3 regions of the Salinivibrio sp. SS3 genome follow, and region 3 is predicted to be linked to each of the others. Evidence: predicted binding sites of a transcription regulator. Region 3 holds the regulator's gene; each other region holds the start of a gene.

Region 1 (3,286 bases), on a different contig from region 3:
GCACCAGCTTTTTACTGGCTTCTGGCACGGCAATTTGTAAAAACGGATTGCCACCACAGCGCTCGATATATTCAGCGTGTGCTTCTTCAACCGGCGACGTCGGCACGGCAAAGGGGATTTTAGTAATAATAAGGTTGGTCAATAAGTTACCCGGTAAATCTAAACCTTCGGAAAAGCTGCCGGTGCCAAAAATGATGCTGGTTTTATCATTATTAACGGCTTGTTGATGCGCTTTGAGTAACGCGGTACGCGACTGGTTTCCTTGGCAAAGCAGCTGCCAGCCCCGTTGCTTACAGGTACGTTCAATCGCTTGTGTCACTTGCTTCATCTGCCAATAGGAGGCAAAGAGCACCAAAGAGGCACGTTCGCCTTCTAGGTGCTCAAGTATTTTATCGTTTAATGCCTCTGTAAAGGCACTGGCTTGCGGCTCACAAGGCATCGTCGGGATCACCAAGCGCGCTTTATTGGCGTAATCAAAGGGTGAGGGTAAGGCTAAATAACGCGAGCCGTCGGTTTCGCTCAAACCAACCTGACGGCAGAAATAGCTAAACCGATTTAGAGCACGCAAAGTAGCGGAAAAAAGGCCCACTCCAGCGGCGCGAGACCAGAGCATTTGATCTAGGCGCCAACCGACTTCTAAGGGAGAGACATGCACCCAAAGATCGCCTTCGCGCTCGCGACACGCTTGCACCCAACGTGCCAAGGGGGCGCCTTTCTCCGAATTAGGTTGAGCCATCAAGGTCCACACCTTTTCTAGGTTTTCTAACCGTTGCAGGAAAAACGCGGTTTCCGCGAGCGCCGGATCGGCGAGTTTTGCCGAAATGTCATTTTCTTTCAGACGCTCATTGATCAAATCATGAATTTTTCCCAATGCTTGATGGGCTTTTTTGCTCGCCGTTTTAAGCTGCTCACTGGGTGCAATCAGGGCTTCGGGCAGTTCACCGTCGGCAAAGCGATAACAACCGTCGTCGTTGAGCGACAGTTGGCTGAGCATGTTTTTTGCTTCGCGCAACCCTGGGATCAGGGTTTGAATCGCGTCTAGCAAGCTGTCCACAAACCGATGTGCACGCTTGATATCCGCGGTGTTCCCCAACTTAGTCGTCGCTTGATTGAGCTTTTCCAGCCAGCTGACCACACCCAACAGGCTGGCACTGGCGGCCGAAAAGTCTCGCGCCACCGTGGGCAAGTGGTGCGCCTCATCAATCATATACAGGCATTGTTCTGGTTCGGGCAAGATCACGCCGCCGCCGAGCTCTAAATCGGCCAGCAGTAGGCTATGATTCACCACCACCACATCCGCTTTATCCATCGCTTCGCGTGCTCTAGCAAACGGGCAACCACGGTGGGCGGGTAAACCTGCATGGCAAGTGTGTTTATCAGAGGCGATGGCTTGCCAAAGATGATCAGCAATGGGCTTTGGCCAGCTGTCTCTGTCACCATCCCACTTGCCCCGACTCAGCGCTTCGTAAAGATCATTCAGCAACAATTGTTCGCTACGCTTGGGTTTTTGGGTAAATAGCGCGCCTTGAATGCTCTCGGTATCTGCCACTGCACTTAGCTTATGTGCACAGCAATAGCGTTGGCGCCCCTTGGCCAAGATAAAATCAAACGGCTTGGGACAGATGCGATGAAAAAACGGGATATCTTTATTGGCAAGCTGCTCTTGCAACGCTACGGTCGCGGTGGAAATGACCACTTTTTTATTGTTGTTGAGTGCAAATGGGATCGCACCCATCAGATAGGCCATCGACTTACCGACCCCAGTGCCTGCTTCTGCCACTAATAATCGGCGTTTCGGCTCGTAATCACCGGCCAGAGTTTTCGCGAGCTCTGCCACTAAATAGTTTTGGGCTTTACGGGGAATAAAGTGGGGAAGTTGATCTTGTAGCGTTTGGTAGCACGCGCGAATGTCTGATTTTACGGCAGGGCTGAGCATCAACAGGTCCGAGTTGCAAAGGTTGGCGGCCAGTATAACACGAGGCAAAAACGTGAAAACGATCGCGAACTGCAAGATTTCCTTACAGATATGAGATCTTAGTCACGAATTTAATTTGAACCATTCTTCGCTATCTTGCTGATCTGCCGTTTTATTAACAAAACGCCTGATTTAAGCGATTGATTAGTTTTTTATTCTGAAAGATGATTTTTTTATTGGTGTTTTTGGTGGTTTATATTGCCTTTGTTTGTTGTTTATTTTCATCAAAAGGCGAATTATGAGTCAGATAAACTGTGATCTCAGTTCATAAAACATTGCTATGTTTTTGTTTTTAAGTGGTTTTTGTCTAGGTTGTAATGCGCTTCCGGCGAGTTGACAGAACCACAAATGTTCTGCACGATTAGCCACGAAGTTTCAGTGAACTGGCATTTTGTGCTTCGCAGCGTTTTTGCTGCCGGTAATAGAGTGACAGTCACCATAAAACAGAGTTCCAAGAAGGAACTCATAATGACTAAATAGAAAAGGCAGTGGATTAACCATGAAAAAGACTATTCTAGCAATGGCAGTGCCAGCTCTGCTGGCTGCTGGCTCAGCATCAGCAAGCATCAACCTGTATGACGCAGAAGGCGTTAAAGTCGATTTGTCTGGTGCAGCTGAAGTTCAGTACATGCAAGAAATTGGTAATGACAAAGACGGTATGTGGCGCCTAGACGATGGCGATATCGCTGTTAACACCGAAGTCGCAATCTCGCCAAAAATGAGTGCGCTAGCGGGTATGTCGTTTGAGTTTGAAGACGAGTCTACTGATGCTGGTTCAAATAGTGGCGTAGAAAACAAAGAGCTGTTCGTTGGTTTTAAAGGTGACACTTTCGGCCAAGTTACTTTCGGTCGTCAATATCTCCTAAGTGATGATATTGGTATCACCAAAGATTATGAGCTTTCAATTTCATCTTTTGACGGCACTGAAGCAACTCACGGTGCGCAAGTGGCTAAGTACGTCTACGACAACGGCACAGTGTATGGCGGTATTTCTACGCGTCAAGACAGCGATGGCAATGATGATGGAAGCGCAGAACTGTCTATCATCGATGCGCGTTTAGGCTACCGTGTAGCTGACTTCGATATGCGTGGCTATTACTACAAAGCTGATGACGTTGGTGCAGATAAACCAGCTTCAAGCACAGATGTAACAGCGTATCAGTTTGAAGTTGAGTATGCAGGTATTGAAAATGTAGGCTTGGCAGCTTCTTATGGTAATGGCGAAGCTGAAAGAGTTGTAGGTGGTGCGGAAGTCGCTGATACTGATTATTTCTCTTTGGCTGCTGATTACACCATGGGCAATACTACCTT
Region 2 (3,286 bases), on a different contig from region 3:
ATCGGTGCCAAAGTGGAAGGGCGTATTGTTCCGTTCACCTATCACCTTCAAATGGGCGATCAGGTAGAGATCATTACCCAAAAAGAGCCCAACCCCTCGCGAGATTGGCTAAATCCCAGCCACGGCTTTGTGAATTCCAGCCGGGCACGTGCCAAAATTAATGCCTGGTTCCGCAAACAAGATAAAGACAAGAACATTGCCGCGGGTAAAGAGATCTTGGATACCGAGCTGCAAAAGATTGGCGGTACCAGTAAAGATGCAAACTTGGCGCTAAAACGCTTTAACGTGAATACCTTAGATGAATTGTACGCTGGGATAGGTAGCGGTGATTTGCGTATTAATCAGGTGGTTAACCATATCAATGGCCTGATTAACAAGCCAAGCTTGGAAGAAGAAGAGCAGCAGCTATTAGAAAAACTACAACAAAGCGAGCAAAAGCCGAATACGGGCAAGGCACACCGTGATGCAGTGGTGGTTGAAGGGGTCGATAACCTCATGACTCACTTGGCGCGTTGTTGTCAGCCACTACCGGGTGATGAGATCAAAGGTTTTGTTACTCAAGGGCGAGGCATTTCTGTGCACCGCGCTGACTGTGAGCAACTCAACGAACTGAGTCACCACGCGCCCGAGCGCATTATTGCCACGGTTTGGGGCAAAGGGCACATTGGCCAATACCATGTGCGTATCCGCTTATCTGCTAATGAGCGCACCGGATTGGTGAAAGATATTAATACCGTGTTGAGCAATGAGAAAGCACGCGTAGCGGGCATGCAAAGTCGCGTGGATTACAAAAAGCAAATGTCTATCATGGATTTTGATTTAGAAATCTCCGATCTCGACACCCTGAGCCGCGTGGTTAATCGGCTTGAACAAGTGAAAGACGTGGTTGAGGCTAAACGTCTTCGCTAATTATTTCTCGCCCTGTCTCGACAGGGCGTTTTTTTAGAAGGAACTCTTTCATGGCAGCCATCGAGCAATTACTGACCATCATGACCACCTTACGTGATCCAGACAACGGCTGTGAGTGGGATAGGGCGCAGACTGCTGACACCATCGTGCCTCATACCTTAGAAGAAGCCTATGAAGTCGCGGATGCGATTGAGCGTGAAAACTGGTCAGACCTAAAAGATGAGCTAGGTGACTTACTTTTTCAAATTGTGTTCTACAGTCAATTGGGGCGGGAAAAAAACCAATTTGATTTTGAGGATGTGGTGCGTGGCATTTGTGACAAACTCATCCGTCGTCACCCTCATGTTTTTGGCCCCAAAGATCCGCAGGGACAGCCCTTAATGGCTGCAGACTGGGAAGGCATCAAAGCGCAAGAGCGCGCCGAGAGCGCAGCCTCTATGCAACCGCAAAGTGTGCTGGATGGGGTGACTCAAGGACTACCCGCTTTAACAAGAGCGCACAAATTGCAAAAGCGTTGTGCACGAGTGGGCTTTGATTGGCCGACGGTGGCTCCTGTGATAGATAAAGTGCAGGAAGAGATTGCAGAGGTTGAGCAAGAACTGGCGCAAGCCTCTGTTGATCAGGCGCGTGTGGATGAAGAAGTCGGGGATTTGTTATTCGCGGTGGTGAATTTGGCGCGCCATCTGGGGACGGATGCCGAGCACGCGTTGCGCCGTGCCAACCAAAAGTTTGAAGCTCGCTTTCGTGGTGTTGAAAAGCACTTACGTGATAATGAAAAAAATATTCAACAATGTCAGCTAGATGAACTAGAATCGGCGTGGCAGGCCGTCAAAAAGGCGAATAAGTAAATATCCTGTAATTGGCATAATTGATTTGTGACAATTAAAAACACCAGGGTGTGTGGTAGCTTTCACATTGTGGGAGTCAGTGGGGTCTGGTATCATAATATCCCGTCCAGAACTTCATTAATTTCCTCTAAATCCAACTCTCAGGTTTAGCATGACGACGAACTACATTTTTGTTACGGGCGGTGTTGTATCCTCCCTCGGTAAGGGTATTGCTGCAGCCTCATTAGCAGCCATTCTTGAAGCGCGTGGCCTCAATGTCACCATCATGAAACTCGACCCTTATATTAACGTGGATCCAGGGACAATGAGCCCTACCCAGCACGGAGAAGTATTCGTCACGGAAGACGGCGCAGAGACCGACCTTGACCTCGGTCACTATGAGCGCTTTATTCGCACCAAAATGACCAAGCGTAATAACTTTACCTCTGGTCGTGTGTATGCGGATGTGCTGCGCAAAGAGCGCCGTGGAGATTACCTGGGAGCCACCATTCAGGTGATTCCGCACATCACCAATTCAATCAAAGACCGCATCATCGCCGGTGGTGAAGGTCACGATATTGCGATTGTGGAAATCGGCGGTACCGTCGGTGATATAGAGTCGCTGCCATTTTTGGAAGCGATTCGCCAGCTGACGGTGGACGTTGGCCGCGAGCGTGCGATGTTTATGCACCTGACTTTGGTGCCTTATCTGGCGGCAGCAGGTGAAGTGAAAACCAAGCCAACGCAACATTCGGTAAAAGAACTACTCTCAATTGGTATCCAGCCTGATGTGCTGGTATGCCGTAGTGAGCGCCCGATCCCGGCTAATGAGCGCGCGAAAATTGCGCTGTTCTGTAATGTGGCAGAAAAAGCCGTGATCACCATGAAAGACGTAGATTCTATCTACAAAATCCCATCACTTATTCGCTCTCAAGGCCTGGATGATCTGGTTTGTAATCGTTTTGGCATTGAAGCGGCGGAAGCTGACCTGTCAGAGTGGGAGCAAGTTAGCTACGAAGAAGCCAATCCTATGGGCGAAGTGACCATTGGTATGGTGGGCAAATACATCGAGCTGCCGGATGCGTATAAGTCCGTCAACGAAGCCTTGAAACACGGTGGGTTGAAAAACCGTCTCACCGTCAACATCAAGTATGTAGACTCGCAAGATCTTGAAACACGCGGCTCAGAACTGCTGCAAGATTTGGATGCTATCTTGGTACCCGGTGGATTTGGTGACCGAGGTGTGGAAGGTAAAATCCTGGCAGCACAATATGCCCGTGAAAACAAACTGCCTTACTTGGGTATCTGCCTCGGTATGCAAGTCGCTCTGATTGAATACGCGCGCAATGTCGCGGGGATGGAAGGGGCAAACTCGACCGAGTTTAACAAAGAGAGCAAATACCCGGTGGTGGGACTGATCACTGAGTGGGTCGATGAAGAAGGGAAAGTGGAAGAGCGCAGTGAAACCTCTGATCTTGGCGGTACCATGCGCCTTGGTGCTCAACTTTGCCACCTTGCCGAAGGCTCTAAAGCCCATCAGCTTTATGGCA
Region 3 (3,286 bases):
TAACCGATTGCGCGACAATGGCTTTGCGATTAACGAGTCAGGCGGGGAAGTCAAAGGTGACGCGTCGGTGTATCTGGAGCAATCCTCCACCATGGCAGATCGCGTGCCAGTTGCTTTTTCTGATGACACGCAAACCATCCCGGGTGGTTTTTATGAGTTTGCTAAGCGTTATGTTCTGCCCAATGGTGAGCTTTACCAAGGTTTTGTGGCTGCCTCGGCAGACAAAATCTTTGAAAGCACCCATTAGTGCGTCGCGCATCGCTTAATCGACATCATAGGAAAAAGGGAGCGTGTACTATGCTCCCTTTTTTATCGTCTATTGAGCCTCGATATCGAGCCAATACGTGTCTGGAATGGCTTGTGTTTCGTTGCTTAAATGCGGGTTATCGACCCGGATCACGGTGCGTTCACCAATGTTGGCTTTTTCAAACGTTTCTTTGACCAGCGGAGCGTTGTTGAAAAACTCAATAAATGATCCGTCTTGGTATGCCGCTTCAAAAGCACCATTCAACATGTCGGCGACGTCAGCATGTTGCGGAGACACAAACAGGAACATCGGGAAGCGATAGATCAGCATCAGATGCGGGTCAACTAACAGATTACCGTATTGTGGCCGCTCGGCTAATTCACTAAAAGGCTCAATCAAGGCACGCGGGAAGAGATCAGCACGACCTGTATCAACCACTTTGAAAATATTTTCAAAGCTCGATATTTCGCGTACGCGAAATCCCGCTGAGTTGAGCACCTTGACGTCGGCCCAGCCCTGTCCCTGAATCATAGTAAGAGACTGCAAATCACCCGCGCTACTTATCTGAGCGAGTTGGGGCTCCGTGGCTTGGTTGGTAATAAACAGGCGATGGCCGAGTAGACCACGAAACACGGGATAGCGAATGGGGATCAGTTCAGATTCCAGCGTGCGGTCGGCACCCAGCCAGTCGATAGTGAGCTTGCCTTGCTTGAGCATTTCCACCTTACGAGACTGAGAGCCAATTTGGCCGTCAAAAGCTTGCAAGGTGACAGGCTCTCCTGATTTTTCGGCAAGAAACTCAATCAGCTCAATGGCATAGAGATCAAGCGCCGACCCAGCGCGTGGCTCGGGGTGCACAATTGTGGTATTGGACACGGCATGGGCTGAAAACACAGAGAGCGCCAAGGCGGTGAGAGAAACCATGAGTTTTTTCATAAACGATACCTTGTTAGTTTTATGTTAACCATATCGTTTTGAGTGTAGAAGTTATCCAGACGCTTGCCAGAAAGCGGAGATAAAAAAACCGACGCCAGGGCGTCGGTTGGTGATACAGAGAGCGGCGCAATTAGCGTGTGCCGTATACCACGATGGTTTTACCGTGTGCGGAAATGAGGTTTTGCTCTTCCAGCATTTTGAGGATACGTCCCACGGTTTCACGCGAACAGCCGACGATTTGGCCAATTTCCTGACGGGTGATCTTAATTTGCATACCATCAGGGTGAGTCATGGCATCCGGCTGTTTAGCCAAGTTCAACAAGGTTTGCGCGATGCGGCCTGTGACGTCCAGGAAGGCGAGATCCCCGACCTTTTGGCTCGTTACCTGCAAACGACGCGCCATTTGTGAAGACAGGCGCATTAAGATGTCAGGATTCACTTGAATGAGCTGGCGGAACTTCTTAAACGAAATTTCTGCCACTTCACACGGTGATTTAGCGCGCACCCAAGCAGTGCGCTCCTGGTCTTCTTCGAAAAGTCCGAGCTCACCAATGAAGTCACCTTGGTTAAGGTAAGACAGGATCATTTCCTTGCCTTCTTCATCTTTGATCAGTACGGCCACAGACCCTTTCACGATGTAATACAAGGTCTCCGCCTTCTCACCTGCATGGATAAGCGTGCTTTTAGACGGATACTTATGAATATGACAATGTGAAAGGAACCACTCGAGTGTAGGGTCTGTTTGAGGTTTTCCTGGAACCATATAACTTATTTCCTCTGCATGTGTTGCCCGGCAACAACGTCCTATCTTTGTCTGAGGGGTAACCCATCAGATCATTGCACAGAATACGAAGTCTGAACGCGGGCTACAAGCTCACTGTATGTTAACAAGAGTGTATCTTTTTTTGTTGGTGATTTCTTGATTTTGATCTAGGCCAACCGCCTAAAAATCTGGCAAAAACGTGGCTAAGATCACGGCTTGAGAAGTAATACATCATGGATGCGCTACGCCTTAGCCAATCTTGCCTTTTTCTATCAATTGTTGGATCAATGGACGGATGATCAATTCCATCGCAAAGCCCATTTTTCCTCCCGGCACCACTAAGGTGTTATGCCGTGACATAAACGACCCGGTGATCATTTGCAACAGATAAGGGAAGTCGACGTTTTTCATTCCACGAAAGCGGATCACCACAAAACTTTCATCCAAAGACGGGATACCTTTGGCATTTAATGGGTTTGAGGTATCTACCGTCGGCACGCGTTGAAAGTTGATATGGGTGCGAGAAAACTGCGGGGTGATGTAGTGCAGGTAATCATCCATTGAGCGCACAATCGAGTCGGTCACCGCCTCACGAGAGTGGCCTCTATCGCGCGTATCGCGGACAAATTTTTGAATCCACTCTAGGTTGACGATCGGCACCATTCCAATCAAGAGATCGACATGCTGTGCAACATTGACATCACCATCGACCACCCCGCCGTGCAGTCCCTCGTAAAACAATACATTGGTATTGTCGGCTAAGTCTTGCCATGGCGTGAAGGTGCCAGGCATTTGGTTATAGGGCACCGCTTCATCAAAGGTATGTAAATAGCGGCGATATTTCCCGGTGCCTTGCTCACCATACTCACGGAAAAACTGCTCGAGCCGCGGGAAATCGTTGGCCGTGGGGCCAAAGTAGCTGATATGTTTGCCTTGTTCACGTGCTTTACGGATCTCGACGTCCATTTCAGGACGGGTAAAGCGATGAAAGCTATCCCCTTCTAGCCAGGCCGCTTTGATGTTCATCATCTGGAACATCTTTCGGAAGGCTTCCGAGGTGGTGGTGGTACCGGCTCCTGATGAGCCGGTGACCGCAATAATAGGATGTTTAGCCGACATGACGCGCCCTGTCATTCAGTCTGAATTTGTATCGCGATACGGCGTGTACTGCGATGCTAAGAGCCGAGTGCTGTTTTACGACGAATATCCACTGTCTCGTGCAACTCGGAATATACAATCACGGCGTCCCCGGATTGCAATTGTTGGCGAACATCATCCACTTTTTGTGCAAAGCTGACTTCTTGCTCACCATAATCGGTTCCTTCCCGTAACACAAAGTG

Evidence for each region. Region 3 encodes CRP, which controls carbon source genes, mostly activating them, when cyclic AMP is high. Its sites were predicted from a motif close to TGTGANNNNNNTCACA; they were not measured.
Region 1: a site for CRP is predicted at 2,028-2,043, ahead of dinG (ATP-dependent DNA helicase DinG). Genes of this name have one in related genera too.
Region 2: a site for CRP is predicted at 1,809-1,824, ahead of BGL48_RS15320 (CTP synthase). Genes of this name have one in related genera too.

Annotation. Positions count from the first base shown of each region.
Region 1 covers NZ_MEBQ01000007.1:49,816-53,101, forward strand. The annotation lists gene dinG (ATP-dependent DNA helicase DinG) at 1-1,936, opposite strand, end outside; gene BGL48_RS03630 (porin) at 2,475-3,286, shown strand, end outside.
Region 2 covers NZ_MEBQ01000045.1:217,835-221,120, forward strand. The annotation lists gene relA (GTP diphosphokinase) at 1-909, shown strand, start outside; gene mazG (nucleoside triphosphate pyrophosphohydrolase) at 960-1,757, shown strand; gene BGL48_RS15320 (CTP synthase) at 1,909-3,286, shown strand, end outside.
Region 3 covers NZ_MEBQ01000012.1:15,139-18,424, reverse strand. The annotation lists gene BGL48_RS06220 (DUF1338 domain-containing protein) at 1-247, shown strand, start outside; gene BGL48_RS06215 (hypothetical protein) at 317-1,183, opposite strand; gene crp (cAMP-activated global transcriptional regulator CRP) at 1,314-1,946, opposite strand; gene BGL48_RS06205 (phosphoribulokinase) at 2,196-3,065, opposite strand; gene BGL48_RS06200 (YheU family protein) at 3,122-3,286, opposite strand, start outside.